2 linked regions of the Immundisolibacter sp. genome follow. The protein of the gene in region 1 binds, or shares a complex with, the protein of each later gene. Links are inferred from orthologs where the notes say so. Each region holds a gene or a part of one and is shown in the gene's direction. Other genes may lie near its edges.

What was found.
Region 2: the proteins of mfd (region 1) and uvrA are in contact, whole or in part, in a crystal structure (PDB 4DFC), measured with the Escherichia coli proteins. The link is inferred for Immundisolibacter sp. from one-to-one orthologs.

The regions. Positions count from the first base shown.
Region 1 is NZ_JACIZD010000008.1:65,927-73,658, forward strand. What follows is about bases 2,037-6,087. They hold mfd (transcription-repair coupling factor), read left to right. Parts: upstream 2,037-2,404; coding sequence 2,405-5,887; downstream 5,888-6,087. Other genes in these bases: H5U26_RS10450 (uracil-DNA glycosylase), read right to left, coding at 2,037-2,358. Also shown: H5U26_RS10440 (peptide chain release factor 3), read right to left, coding at 1-985; rimI (ribosomal protein S18-alanine N-acetyltransferase), read right to left, coding at 1,061-1,552; more of H5U26_RS10450, read right to left, coding at 1,552-2,036; H5U26_RS10460 (TolC family outer membrane protein), read right to left, coding at 6,388-7,722. UniProt on the Escherichia coli protein: Couples transcription and DNA repair by recognizing RNA polymerase (RNAP) stalled at DNA lesions. Mediates ATP-dependent release of RNAP and its truncated transcript from the DNA, and recruitment of nucleotide excision repair machinery to the damaged site.
Region 2 is NZ_JACIZD010000021.1:1,870-8,078, reverse strand. The notes cover bases 1,023-4,459. They hold uvrA (excinuclease ABC subunit UvrA), read left to right. Parts: upstream 1,023-1,379; coding sequence 1,380-4,259; downstream 4,260-4,459. Other genes in these bases: H5U26_RS14065 (MFS transporter), read left to right, coding at 4,256-4,459; glcF (glycolate oxidase subunit GlcF), read right to left, coding at 1,023-1,152. Also shown: more of glcF, read right to left, coding at 1-1,022; more of H5U26_RS14065, read left to right, coding at 4,460-5,461; H5U26_RS14060 (glutathione S-transferase family protein), read left to right, coding at 5,514-6,152. UniProt on the Escherichia coli protein: The UvrABC repair system catalyzes the recognition and processing of DNA lesions. UvrA is an ATPase and a DNA-binding protein. A damage recognition complex composed of 2 UvrA and 2 UvrB subunits scans DNA for abnormalities.

The DNA.
Region 1 (7,732 bases):
TGCGGATGCCGCGCTCGTAGGCGCCCGAGCAGACGCGAAAGAACGCCACCCGGTCGCGGTGCGCCGGGTCCATGTTCGCCTGGATCTTGAACACGAAACCGGTGAAAGCCGGCTCGTCGGGCTGCACTACGCGCTCCACCGCTGCCCGTGCGCCCGGCGAGGGCGCGTAGCGCACCACCGCGTCCAGCAGTTCCTGCACGCCGAAGTTGTGGATGGCGGAACCGAAGAACACCGGCGTCTGGCGGCCGGCGCGGTAGGCCTCGAGGTCAAAACTGGCGCTGGCGCCCTGCACCAGCTCGATCTCGTCGCGCAGCGCGGCAAGGTCCTGGGCGTCCAGGTGCTCCAGCAGCCGCGGGTCGTCCAGACCGTCCAGCAGCTCGCCGGCCACCGCGCGCTCGCCGTGGCGGGCACCGAACAACCGCACCTGACCCGTGATCAGGTCGACGATGCCTTTCAGGCGCTGGCCCATGCCGATCGGCCAGCTCACCGGCGCGCAGGCGATGCCCAGCACCGACTCGATCTCGTCGAGCAGCTCGACCGGCTCGCGGCCCTCGCGATCCAGCTTGTTCACGAAGGTGATGATCGGCGTGTCGCGCAGGCGGCACACCTCCATCAGCTTGATGGTGCGTTCCTCCACGCCACGGGCGGCGTCGATCACCATCAGGCAGGAGTCGACCGCCGTCAGCGTGCGGTAGGTGTCTTCCGAGAAATCGGCGTGGCCGGGCGTGTCCAGCAGGTTCATCACGCAGTCCCGGTACGGGAACTGCATCACCGACGAGGTCACGGAGATGCCGCGCTCCTTTTCGAGCGCCATCCAGTCCGAGGTGGCGTGGCGGGCGGCCTTGCGCGCCTTGACGGTGCCGGCCATCTGGATGGCGCCGCCGTACAGCAGCAGCTTTTCAGTCAGCGTGGTCTTGCCGGCATCCGGGTGCGAGATGATGGCGAAGGTGCGCCGCCGGGCGACTTCGGGGGTCAGTTCGGTCATGCAGGAATCAGCGCCGGCGGAAAGATCGCCGGCAAATCGGGCTCAGGGTTGCACTAGATGGGGACGAAGCAGCGCTCAGGCAATGTCCCGGGCGAGCTGGATGGCGTCTTCGCGCGGCTCGCCGGGCGCTGCCGGGTAGTAGGATTTTCGCACGCCGATGCGCCGGAACCCTAACGACTTGTAAAGCGCCCGCGCCGGCGTGTTCGACGGGCGCACTTCCAGGTACACCGTGTGCGCCTTGTAGCGGTCGGCCAGATCCAGGAAATGTTCCACCAGCAGGCGGCCGAGGCCCCGCCCCTGCCGCCCCGGCGCCACGCACACATTCAGCAGGTGCGCCTCGCCGGCGGCGATCGACAAGATGCCGTAGCCCGCCAGCTCGGCGTCGACTTCCAGCACCTGACACAGGTAGCCGACGCGCAGGCAGTCGCGAAAGATGCCCTCCGACCACGCCTGAACCGCCGGGTAGGCCTGTTTCTCGATGGCCGCCACGGCCGGCACGTCGACGGCCGCCATGGCCCGCACCGCGATGACGCCGCCGGCGTCCGGGTCGGGCAGCCGCGCGGCCATCAGGCGGGCTGCCCGCTGCGCTGGCGATAAACGTCCTGCGCCAGGCACAGGTCGTCCCAGGACTTGCGCTTCTCCAGCGGCGAGCGCAGCAGATAGGCCGGGTGGTACGTCACCACGACGGGCAGGTCCGTGCCCCGCCACTGCCACACCTTGCCGCGCAGCCGGTTCATCGGCTCCTCGGTGCCCAGCAGGTTGTGGGCCGCCACCTTGCCGACGGCCAGGATGAGCTTCGGATGGATCAACGCGATCTGCCGCTCCAGGTAGCCCGCACAGGCGCCCGCCTCGTCCGGCGCCGGGTCGCGATTGTCCGGCGGTCGGCATTTGACGATGTTGGTGATGTAGACGCCGCGCTGGCGGCTCAGGCCCACCGCCCGCAGCATGGCGTCGAGCAGCTTGCCGGCACGCCCGACGAAGGGTTCGCCGGTCGCGTCCTCATCGGCGCCCGGCGCCTCGCCGACGATCAACCAGTCCGCGCGAGGATCACCCACGCCCGGCACGGTGTTGGTGCGCGTGCGGCTCAGGCCGCAGGCGGTGCAGGCAGCGATCTGCGCGATCAGCCGCGGCCAGGCAAGCGCGGGGTCTGCGGGTGGAAGAGTCGAAACCGCTGGATGGGACGCGACTGGCGTCGCCGCCAGGGCCTGCGTGCTTGCCGCTGGCGCTGTGAACGGCTGCGACGTTTCCGCCAGCACGGCCACGGTCGGCGCCGCGACCGATGCGTCCGGCACAATCCCGTCCGCCACACGCCGCGCGTAGCGCATCACGCCGAGCGCATCCAGATAGCGGGCCTGACGGGGACTGACGGGCATGCAGTAAAACCGGGGTGACAACGGCGCTGCCTATAATACCGGCTGCATGAGTACCGCCCTGCCCATCGGCCCCGCCGTTCCCGCCCCCCTGCTGCGTCCGCCCCTGCCCGCCAGGGCCGGCGAGCGGCGCGACTGGAGCGGCCTTGCCGGCGCCAGTCAGGCGCTGGCGCTGGCCGAAGCGGCGCGCACCGCAAGCGGCCCGCTGCTGGTGGTGGTGGCCGACACGCCGGCGGCCGAGCGCCTGGCGCGCGAAATCCCGTTCTTTGCCGGCGCCGATCTGCCGGTGCTGACGTTCCCGGACTGGGAAACGCTGCCCTACGACGCCTTCTCGCCCTACCAGGATCTGGTTTCCGAGCGCCTGGCGGTGCTGCACCGCCTGCCCGGCCTGCGCGCCGGGGTGGTGATCGTGCCCATCGCCACGCTGATGCAGCGCCTGGCGCCGCAGGCGTATCTGGACGCCTACAGCCTGCGCCTGGCGCGCGGCGACCGGCTGGATCTGACGCAGATGCGCGAACGCCTGATCCGCGCCGGCTACACGGCGGTCAACCAGGTCATGGAGCACGGCGAGTTCGCGGTGCGCGGCGGGCTGCTGGACCTGTTCCCGATGGGCAGCGAGTGGCCGTTCCGGGTCGAGCTGTTCGACGACGAGGTCGAATCCATCCGCCGCTTCGACCCGGACAGCCAGCGCTCGCAGGACAGCCTGCCCGGCGTGGACCTGCTGCCGGGGCGCGAGTTTCCGGTCAACCCGCCGGCCATCGAGCGCTTCTACCAGCGCTACATGCAGGTGTTCGAGGCCAACCCCGCGCGCTCGGCCCTGTACCGGGAGCTGCAGGCCGGTCGCCCGCCGGCCGGCATCGAGTTCTACATGCCGCTGTTTTTCGAGGCGACGGCCACGCTGTTCGACTACCTGCCGGCGGGCGCCACCATCGCCTGGCAGGAAGGCTGCCTGGCAGCCGGCGATGCCTTCTGGGGCACGGTGCGCGAGCGCTTCGAGGCGCGCAGCCTGGTGCGCGATTACCCGCCGCTGCCGCCGGCCGAGCTGTACCTGGAGCCGGGTGCCGTGTTCGCCGCCTTCAAGCGCTTTGCGCAGATCGCGCTGCGCGAGGCGGCGGACGACCACGCCCTGCCGATCGGCAAACCACCGGCCTTGCCGGTGGACAGCCGCGCCGCCCGGCCGCTGGCAGCGCTGCAGGACTTCGTCGCCGGCTTCGAGGGCCGCACGCTGATCGCCGCCGAAAGCCTGGGCCGGCGCGAGACCCTGCGCGAGATGCTGCAACGCCAGCACATCGGCGTGCAGGTGGTGGACGACTGGGCGCAGTTCATCGCCAGCGACGCGCCGCTGGCGATCGCCGTGGCGCCGGTGGACGAAGGCCTGCTGCTGCCACAGGCCGGCGTCGCCATCGTCGCCGAGAGCCAGATCTACGGCGAGCACGTGGTGCAACAGCGCCGCCGCGACAAGCGCGAGACCGACCCCGAGGCGGTCATCCGCAACCTGACCGAGCTGGCGGCCGGCGATCCGGTGGTGCACATCGAGCACGGCGTGGGGCGCTACCTGGGCCTCGAAACGCTGGAGGTCGGCGGCGGCAGCGGCGAGTACCTGGCCATCGAATACGCCGACCGGGCCAAGATTTACGTGCCCGTCGGCAGTCTGGAACTGGTCCACCGCTATACCGGCGCCGACGCCGCCCACGCGCCGCTGCACAAACTCGGCAGCGGCGACTGGCAGCGCGCCCAACGCAAGGCGCGCGAGCAGGTGCGCGACGCGGCGGCCGAGCTGCTGGCCATCTACGCCAAGCGCGCCGCCCGCGGCGGCCACGCCATCCCGCTGCCGGACGACTACGCGCGCTTCGCGGCCAGCTTTCCGTTCGAGGAAACCCCGGATCAGGCGCGCGCCATCAGCGAGGTGCTGGCCGATATCGCCAGTGACAAACCCATGGACCGCGTGGTCTGCGGCGATGTGGGCTTCGGCAAGACCGAGGTCGCCATGCGCGCCGCCTTCGTGGCCGCCCACGCCGGCCAGCAGGTGGCGGTGCTGGTGCCGACCACGCTGCTGGCGCAGCAGCACGCCGAATCATTCAAGAACCGCATGGCCGACTGGCCGCTGCGCGTGGCGGCGCTGACGCGCTTCGAGTCCAAACAGGAACAGCAGCAGATCCTGACCGATCTGGCCGCGGGCAAGCTCGACATCGTCATCGGCACCCACCGGCTGCTGCAAAAGGACGTCAAGTTCCAGCGCCTGGGACTGCTGATCATCGACGAGGAACACCGCTTCGGCGTCAAGCAGAAAGAGGCCTTCAAGGCCCTGCGCGCCGAAGTCGACGTGCTGACCCTGACCGCCACGCCGATTCCGCGCACGCTGAGCCTGGCCATGTCCGGCCTGCGCGACCTGTCGATCATTGCCACCCCGCCGCCGCGGCGCATGGCGGTCAAGACCTTCGTGCGGCCCTTCGATGCCGAGCTGGTGCGCGAGGCCTGCCTGCGCGAGTTCAAGCGCGGCGGGCAGGTGTATTTCCTGCACAACAAGGTCGAGACCATCGAGCGCGTGGCCCACGACCTGGCCCGGCTGCTGCCGGAAGCGACCCTGCGCGTGGGCCACGGCCAGCTGCCGGAGCGCGAGCTCGAACACATCATGGCGGACTTCCACCACCGCCGCTTCAACCTGCTGGTGTGCAGCACCATCATCGAGAGCGGCATCGACGTGCCGACCGCCAACACCATCATCATCGACCGCGCCGACACCCTGGGCCTGGCCCAGCTGCACCAGCTGCGCGGCCGGGTCGGGCGCTCGCACCACCAGGCCTATGCCTACCTGCTGGTGCCCAGCCGCGACTCGCTCAAGGGCGATGCCCTAAAGCGCCTGGAGGCCATCGAGTCCCTGGGCGAACTGGGCATCGGCTTCACGCTGGCCAGCCACGACATGGAAATCCGCGGCGCCGGCGAGTTGCTGGGCGATGAGCAGAGCGGCCACATCCAGGAGATCGGCTTCACGCTGTTCAACGAGCTGCTCGAGCGGGCCGTGCGCGACATCCGCGCCGGACGCGCGCCGGACTTCGATGCCGCCGTGCGGCACGAGCTGGACATCAACCTGGGCGCCGCGGCACTGCTGCCGACCGACTACGTGGCCGACGTGCACCAGCGCCTGGTGCTGTACAAGCGCATCGCCAGTGCGCCGGACCTGCCGGCACTGGAAGAACTGCAGGTGGAACTGGTGGACCGCTTCGGCGCGCTGCCGGCACCGACCGCGCTGCTGTTTGCGCAGGCGCGGCTGCGGCTGTTGGCAAGACAACTGGGCGTGACCGCCATCACTGGCGGCGAGAACGGCTTCAGCATCAGCCTGGTCGAGCAGCCGGCGATCGACGTCGACGCCTTGCTCAAGCTGATCCGCAACGAACCCAAGGTTTATCGCTTCGACGGCCGCAGCAAGCTCACGGTGACCCAGCCGACCGCCACCGCGCCGGCGCGTCTGGAAGCGGTGGAAAAACTGCTGCTGCGCTTGAGTCCGCGGGCCGCCGTTCAGGCCGGGGCATAAGCGGCACCCCTGGTGGGAGCGGCGACCCCGCCGCGAGTCCCCAGCTCAACCATTCGGCCCGAGGGCGGGCCTCCCACAGCTCAAGCACAGCTGGGAAAGCAGCCAACCTGTGTGGAAGCCCTACCCCTGAGGGAGCAGCAACCCCGTGGGAGCGGCGCCCTCGCCGCGAATCCCCAGCTCAACCATTCGGCCCGAGGGCGGGCCTCCCACAGCTGAAGCACAGCTGGGAAAGCAGCCAACCTGTGTGGAAGCACCACCCCTGAGGGAGCAGCAACCCCGTGGGAGCGGCGACCCCGCCGCGAATCCTCAGCTCAACCATTCGGCCCGAGGGCGGGCCTCCCACAGCTGAAGCACAGATGTGGAAGCAGCCAACCAGTGTGGAAGCCCTACCCCTGAGGGAGCAGCAACCCCGTGGGAGCGGCGCCCCCGCCGCGAATCCCCAGCTCAACCATTCGGCCCGAGGCCGGGCCTCCCACAGCCGGGACAGGTAGCCCAGGCGATCAGCTGCCGTCCTTCGGTTCCTCGCCGACGAACTCCGGCGGCGTCACACCCAGGGTGCCCAGCAACTGGCCCTTGCTGCCGAAGATGCGGTAGTGGGCGTACAGCACGCGGTACTTGCCGTCGATGTAATTGGACTCGGCGACGAAGCGCTCGTTTTCCGTATCCAGCAAGTCGAGCAGCGTGCGCTGGCCGATGTTGAACTGCTTCAGGTAGGCGGTCCGCGTCAAATTGGCAGCATCGGCGTGCTGGCGCAGCAGATCCAGCCGAGTCTGGGCGGTCAGGAGGTCGTTCCAGGACAGGCTGGCCTCCTCGATCACCTGGTCCTCGGCACGGTCACGGATGTCCTTCGCCTCGGTGATGCGATGGGCGGTCGAGCGCTTGCGCGCCAGGTCCGCGCCACCGCGATAGATGTTGTAGTTCATCCGCACCATGGCGATCAGGTCTTCGTCCGCACCGCGCACACCGTCGATGTTTTTGTTGTGGCTGGCGCCCAGTTCAAGATCGAAACGAGGGAAATCATTGGACCGTGCCTGCTCGTGCTGGGCCGTGGTGGCGTCGATGTCGGCCACCGCCGACAGCAGCGTCGGATGAGTTTCCCGCGCCTCGCCCACCAGGCCTTGCAGATCGGCCGGCATCTTGTCGGCCGGCGCGGTCGGCAGGGTCAGATCGGTCGGCATTTCCCCGACAACCCGCATGTAGGCAATCTCGGCGTCGCGCAGGTTGCCCTGCTGGGCTTCCAGATTGGCCCGCGCCAAGGCCAGACGACCGGCCGCCTGATCGGTGTCCGCCGTGCGGCCGACGCCACGCTCGCTGCGCATGTGGATCTGGTCGTACACGCGCTGGTGGGCGGCCAGATTGTCCTTGGCCAGTGCCACCTGCTCCCGGCGGCGCAGCACGTCCAGATAGGTCTGCGTGGCACGCAGGCCGACGTCCTCGGCGGCCGCCAGCACGCGGAAAGATGCCGCCTGCAGGGTGGCCTTCTGGCGGGCTACCTCGTTCTTGGTGAAAAAGCCGTCGAACAGCATCTGCGTGATCTTGACGCCGCTTTCTTCCCGATGCAGGCCGAGGTAACCCTGCTTACCGGTGGCCCCCAGGGTCGACGAGTTGTCGCTCTTCTCGCCGCCGACGCCCGCATACACGTCCACCCGCGGCAGGTAGCCCGCCTTGGCCTCGCGCACGTTCTGCTCGATGGCCCGCGCGTCGTCCTGCGTGACCAGCACGTCCGGGTTATGCACGATGGCCTTGTGGATGGACTCGGTCAGGTCGCCGGCCATGACCGGCGAACCGACCAACGAAAGCGCCCCTAGCAACGTCGCCGAACGGACTGTTTTCATGACTGTGTCC
Region 2 (6,209 bases), on another replicon or contig:
GCTCAGGCAGCCGATGTTGGCGGTGACGATCAGCTGCGGCGCGCCGGCAGCCAGGTTGGCCAGTTTGCGGCCACGCAGTTCGTGCGACAGCTCAGGCTGCAGCAGCGCATAGGTGCCGGCCGCCCCGCAGCAGATGTGCCCGTCTGCCACCGGCTGCAGTTCGAAGCCTGCCCGGCGCAGCAGGCCCTCCACCACGCCGCCCAGGCGCTGGCCGTGTTGCAGCGTGCAGGGGCTCTGGAAGGCGATGCGCCGCGGCGCGCCGGGGGCCGGCGTGAGGAGCGATAGGTCTTCGGCGGCGAGCACTTGCGACAGGTCCCGCGCGCAGTCGGCAATTTTCTGCGCACGCTCGGCGTAAGCCGGATCATCGGCCAGCAGGCGGCCGTAGTCCTTGACCTGCACCGCGCAGCCGCTGGCGGTGACCACGATGGCTTCCGCGCCGGCTTGCAGCTGCGGCCACCAGGCGTCGATGTTGCGGCGCATGAAATCCCGCGCCTCGTCGGTGGCGGTCAGGTGGTGGCTGAGCGCGCCGCAGCAGCCGCTGCTGGCGATGACATCCAGTTGAATGCCGAGCCGATCCAGCACGCGCGCGGTGGCGGCGTTGATGCGCGGGTCGAGCGCGTCCTGCACGCAGCCGGCCAGCAGCAGCATGCGCCGCGCGTGGCGGCTGGTCGGCCGTGGCCCGGCTGCGCGGGCCGGCGGAATAAGGGCTTTCAGGCTGGCCGGCAACAGCGGGCGCGCCAGTCTGCCGAGTCCCAGCACGGCCGCAAAGCGGCCGGCGTGCGGCAAAACCAGGCGCAGACCCCAGCGCACAAGGCGCTCGCCGGGGCGGCGCGGCGCCGCCTGTTCGGCGACTTCGCGGCCGTAGTCCAACACGCGGCCGTACTCCACGCCCGCCGGGCAGGTGGTCTCGCAGGCGCGGCAGCTCAGGCAGCGATCAAGGTGCGTGCGCAGGCTGGGCGCGACCACGCCGGTCTCGATGGCGTCCTTGATCTGGTAGATGCGACCGCGCGGGCCGTCGAGCTCGTCGCGGCGAATCTGAAACGTCGGGCAGGTGACGTTGCAGAAGCCGCAGTGCACGCACTTGCGCACGATGCGCTCGACGGCGGCGCCCTCGGCGGTGGTACGCACGTGGTGCGGAAATTGCGTCTGCATGGAATCCCCCGCTGAGTCTGGCGCCGCCAGAAGGCCCGACGGCGCGTAGCCGCGAACCTTAGGGGGAAGCGCGGAACAAATCCATCCCGGAGTTCGCGGCGCCCGGCAGCGGTGAAAAGCAGTGCAGGAGCGCAGCTGTGCTGCGCGATGCTTCGTACTTTGCGCCGTGCTTCGCACGCCCCGTACCATGGCCGGTTTGCAGCCGCCGCCCGTCGCAAGCCCACATCATGAGCAGCATTCCCGAAGGCCAGCCCGCCATCCGCATCCGCGGCGCGCGCACCCACAACCTGAAGAACATCGACCTCGATCTGCCACGCGACAAGCTGACGGTCATCACCGGCCCGTCGGGGTCCGGCAAGTCCTCGCTGGCCTTCGACACGCTGTACGCGGAGGGCCAGCGCCGCTACGTGGAATCGTTGTCCGCCTACGCGCGCCAGTTCCTGTCGGTGATGGAAAAGCCGGACGTCGATCACATCGAGGGCCTGTCGCCGGCCATCTCGATCGAGCAGAAATCGACCTCCCACAACCCGCGCTCGACGGTCGGCACCATCACCGAGATTTACGACTACCTGCGCCTGCTGTACGCCCGCGTCGGCGAGCCGCAGTGCCCGGAGCACGGCGTGGTGCTGCGCGCGCAGACGGTCAGCCAGATGGTCGACACGCTGCTGGCGCTGCCCGAGGAAACGCGCGTCATGCTGCTGGCGCCGGTGGTCGCCGGGCGCAAGGGCGAGCACGCGCAGTTGATCGAGGGCCTGCGCGGGCGCGGCTACGTGCGGGCGCGCATCGACGGCGAGCTGGTGGAACTCGACCAGGCGCCGCCGCTGGATGGCAAGCGCAAGCACAACGTGGAGGTGGTGGTCGACCGGCTGCGCCTGCGCCCGGACGCGCAAAGCCGCCTGGCCGATTCGCTGGAAGCGGCGCTGGCGCTCGGCGACGGCATCGTCAAGGTGGCGTTTCTGGACCAGGACACGGCCGAGCTGCTGTTCTCGGCCCGCTTTGCCTGCCCGCACTGCGGCTACTCGCTGGCGGAGCTCGAACCGCGCCTGTTCTCGTTCAACAACCCGGCCGGCGCCTGTCCGGAGTGCGACGGCCTGGGGGTGGCGCAGTTCTTCGACCCGCAGCGCATCGTCGCCGATCCGAGCCTCAGCCTGGCCGCCGGCGCCATTCCCGGCTGGGACCGGCGCAATGCCTATTACATGCACATCCTGCAGGGCCTGGCCCGGCACTACGGCTTCGACATCGAAACGCCGTTCGAGGAACTGGCGCAGCTGCACCAGCAGGCGATCCTGTTCGGCAGCGGCGAGGAGCAAATCAACTTCACCTACGCCGGCCCGGACGGGCGCGGCAAGCGCAAGCGGCACGCCTTCGAAGGCATCGTCAACAACTTTGCCCGTCGCTACCGCGAGACCGACTCGAATGCCGTGCGCGAGCACCTGTCGCGCTTTCTGGGCAACCGGCTGTGCACCGCCTGTGGCGGCAGCCGGCTGCGGCGCGAGGCGCGCCACGTCTACATCGCCGGCCGGCCGCTGCCGGAGCTGGTGGTGCTGCCGGTGGGCCAGGCGCGGGCGTTTTTCAGCACGCTGGAACTGCCCGGCGCACGCGGCACCATCGCCCAGAAGATCCTGCGCGAGATCGAGGCCCGGCTGGGCTTTCTGGTCAACGTCGGCCTCGACTACCTGACCCTGGCCCGCTCGGCCGACACCCTGTCCGGCGGCGAAGCGCAGCGCATCCGCCTGGCCAGCCAGATCGGCGCCGGCCTGGTCGGCGTGCTGTACGTGCTGGACGAGCCGTCCATCGGCCTGCACCAGCGCGACAACCAGCGCCTGCTGTCCACGCTCACCTACCTTCGCGATCTGGGCAACACGGTGATCGTGATCGAGCATGACGAGGATGCCATGCGCCTGGCCGACCACCTGGTCGACATCGGCCCCGGCGCCGGCGTGCACGGCGGCTACATCATTGCCGAGGGCACGCCGGCCCAGATCATCGCCAACCCGGATTCGGTCACCGGCCAGTACCTGTCCGGCAAGCGCGCCATTGCCCTGCCGGCCACGCGCACGCCGCCCGACCCGCAGCGGGTTCTGCGCATCGAGGGCGCCAGCGGCAACAACCTGCGGGACGTGACGGTGGAAATCCCGCTCGGCCTGCTGACCTGCATCACCGGCGTGTCCGGCTCCGGCAAGTCCACGCTGATCAACGAGACGCTGTACAAGGCGGTGGCGCAGAAGCTGAACCAGGCGCGCGACGAGCCGGCCCCGTATCAGGCCATCCACGGCCTGGAACAGATCGACAAGGTGGTCAACATCGACCAAAGCCCGATCGGCAGAACACCCCGTTCGAATCCGGCCACTTACACCGGACTTTTCACGCCGATCCGCGAACTGATGGCCGGCACGCCGGAGGCGCGCGCCCGCGCCTACGGGCCGGGGCGTTTCAGCTTCAACGTGGCCGGTGGCCGCTGCGAGGCCTGCCAGGGCGACGGCATGCTCAAGGTCGAGATGCACTTCCTGGCCGACATTTACGTGCCGTGTGACATATGTCACGGCCAGCGCTACAACCGCGAGACTCTGGAGATTCAATACAAGGGCAGGAACATCCACCAGATTCTGGACATGACCATCGAACAGGCGGGCGAGTTCTTCAGCGCCGTGCCCATCGTCAAGCGCAAGCTCGACACGCTCAGCGCCGTCGGCCTGGGTTACGTGCGTCTGGGTCAGGCCGCCACCACCCTGTCCGGCGGCGAGGCGCAGCGCGTCAAGCTGTCGCGCGAACTATCCAAGCGCGACACCGGTCGCACTCTGTACATCCTGGACGAACCGACCACCGGCCTGCACTTCCAGGACATCGAGCTGCTGCTGGGCGTGCTCACGCGCCTGCGCGACGACGGCAACACGCTGGTGGTGATCGAGCACAACCTGGACGTGATCAAGACCGCCGACTGGCTGATCGATCTTGGCCCCGAGGGCGGCAGCGGCGGCGGCCAGATCCTGGCCTGCGGCACACCGGAAGACCTGGCGCTGGAACCGCACTCGCACACCGGGCGCTTTCTGGCGCCGCTGCTGGCGCGGCAGGCCAAAACATCCCAACGAGGCAAACGCAGCGCGTGAGCCCGACCCTCCCGGCCGGCGCCCCACTGCGCCCGCTGCAACGCGCCCTGGTCTACGCCAGCGCGTTTTTCGGCATCACCACCGAGTCGCTGATCGGCATGCTGCTGCCGCTGTGGGCACTCGACCGCGGCCTGCCACCGGCACAACTGGGCATTGCGGTGGCGCTGGCCTCGCTCAGCCCGCTGCTGCTGGCGGTGCCGGCGGGCGCGCTGTGCGACCGCTACGGCGACCGGCGAATCATGCTGTGGGCGGGTCTCGGCGCCGGCCTGACGGCGGCCCTGTATCCGCTGGCCGGCGGCTTCCTGAGCGCCTGTGGCCTGCAGTTGCTGGGCGGACTGGCGCGCAGCATGAGCTGGCTGTCGGCGCAGTCCTACGCCATCCGCGCCACGCCAACCGGCGAGCGCAACAGCTTCATGGGCCGATTTTCCTTTGCCGGCAGCATCGGCATGTTGCTGGCGCCGCTGGCGGCCGGCGCGCTGGTCAGCTGGCAGGGCTTGGGCGCCGGTTTCCTGCTGATGGCCATGTGGGGCGGACTGCTGACGCTGGTGGCCCTGCCCCTGCCCGACATCCGCGAACACGAGCGCGTCGGCACGCTGTGGCAGGTGACCGGCGGCGCCTATCGACAGGCCTTGCCGCTGCTGTGGCAGGCGCCGCTGCTGATCGTCATGCTGCTCACCCTGCTGCGGCTGTCGTCAGCCGCCGTCAATGCGTCGTTCTACCCGGTGCACCTGGACCAGATCGGCTTCTCGGCGGCGCGCATCGGCTTCATGTTTGCCTGCATCAATGGGGCGGTTTCGGTCGGTTCGCTCATGGCCGCACAGCTCATCCGGCGCAGTTCCATGACCGCGGTACTGTTCGGGTCCATCGTGCTGGCCACCTTGTCCATCAGCGCGGTACCGCTCGTAACCGCCCCGCTCGCGGTCGGGCTGCTGAGCGCCCTGCATGGCCTGGGCCTGGGCCTCAGCCTGCCGACGCTGCTGGCCGCCATCGGCCGTCAGACCGCCCCCAGCCAGCGCGGGCTGGTAATCGGCCTGCGCACGCTGTTCAACCGGCTGGGCTACTTCGCCGTGCCGGTGCTGCTGGGCGGGCTGGTGCACGGGCTGGGCCTGAAGGGCGCGTTTCTGGCCACCGGCGCGCTGCTGCTGGCGGGCCTGGCCGGCACCTACGCCTACCTGCGCCGCAGTCGCCTCACGTACGATTGATCGCCGCACGCAACACGGCGGCGCCATTCACCCACCCGAGGAGAGCCTTGTCATGACCGTCGTATTCGGTGCCCCGATTTCCCCGTTCGTGCGCAAGGTGCGCGTCGCGCTGGCGGAAAAGAACATCCCGTACGAGCTGAATCCGGTGTTCCCAGGCAGCGACGACCCCGAGTTCCGGGCCCTGAGCCCGTTCGGCAAGGTGCCGGCCTTTCGCGACGAGCACGTCGGCCTGGCCGATTCGAGCGTGATCTGCGCCTACATCGAGAAACGCTACCCGACGCCGGCCCTGCTGCCGGCCGACCCGGCCGCCTACGCCACCGCACTGTGGCTGGAGGAGTACGCCGACAGCAAGCTGTTCCATGTCTGCACCGAGGGTGTGTTCTTCGAGCGCATCGTCAAGAGCAAGCTGCGCGGCCTGCCGGTGGACGAGGCCAAGGTCGCCGCCGCCCTGCACGAACTGCCGGCGGTGTGCGGCTACCTCGAACAGCAGATCACCACCGGTGCCCTGGGTGGCAAGACGCTGACGCTGGGCGACATAGCGGTCGCGACACAGTTCGTGAACCTGCAATACGCCGGCGAACAGGTGGACGCGGCGGCTTTTCCGAAACTCACGCAGTTTCTGGCGCGCACGCTGGCGCGGCCGAGTTTTGCCGATTGCCTGACGCAGGAACGGGCGCTGATGCAGGCTTGAGCCCTGCCGCCGTGACCTAAGCCGGACCTTGAAACCTGGCCCGGGCGATCGTTTGCC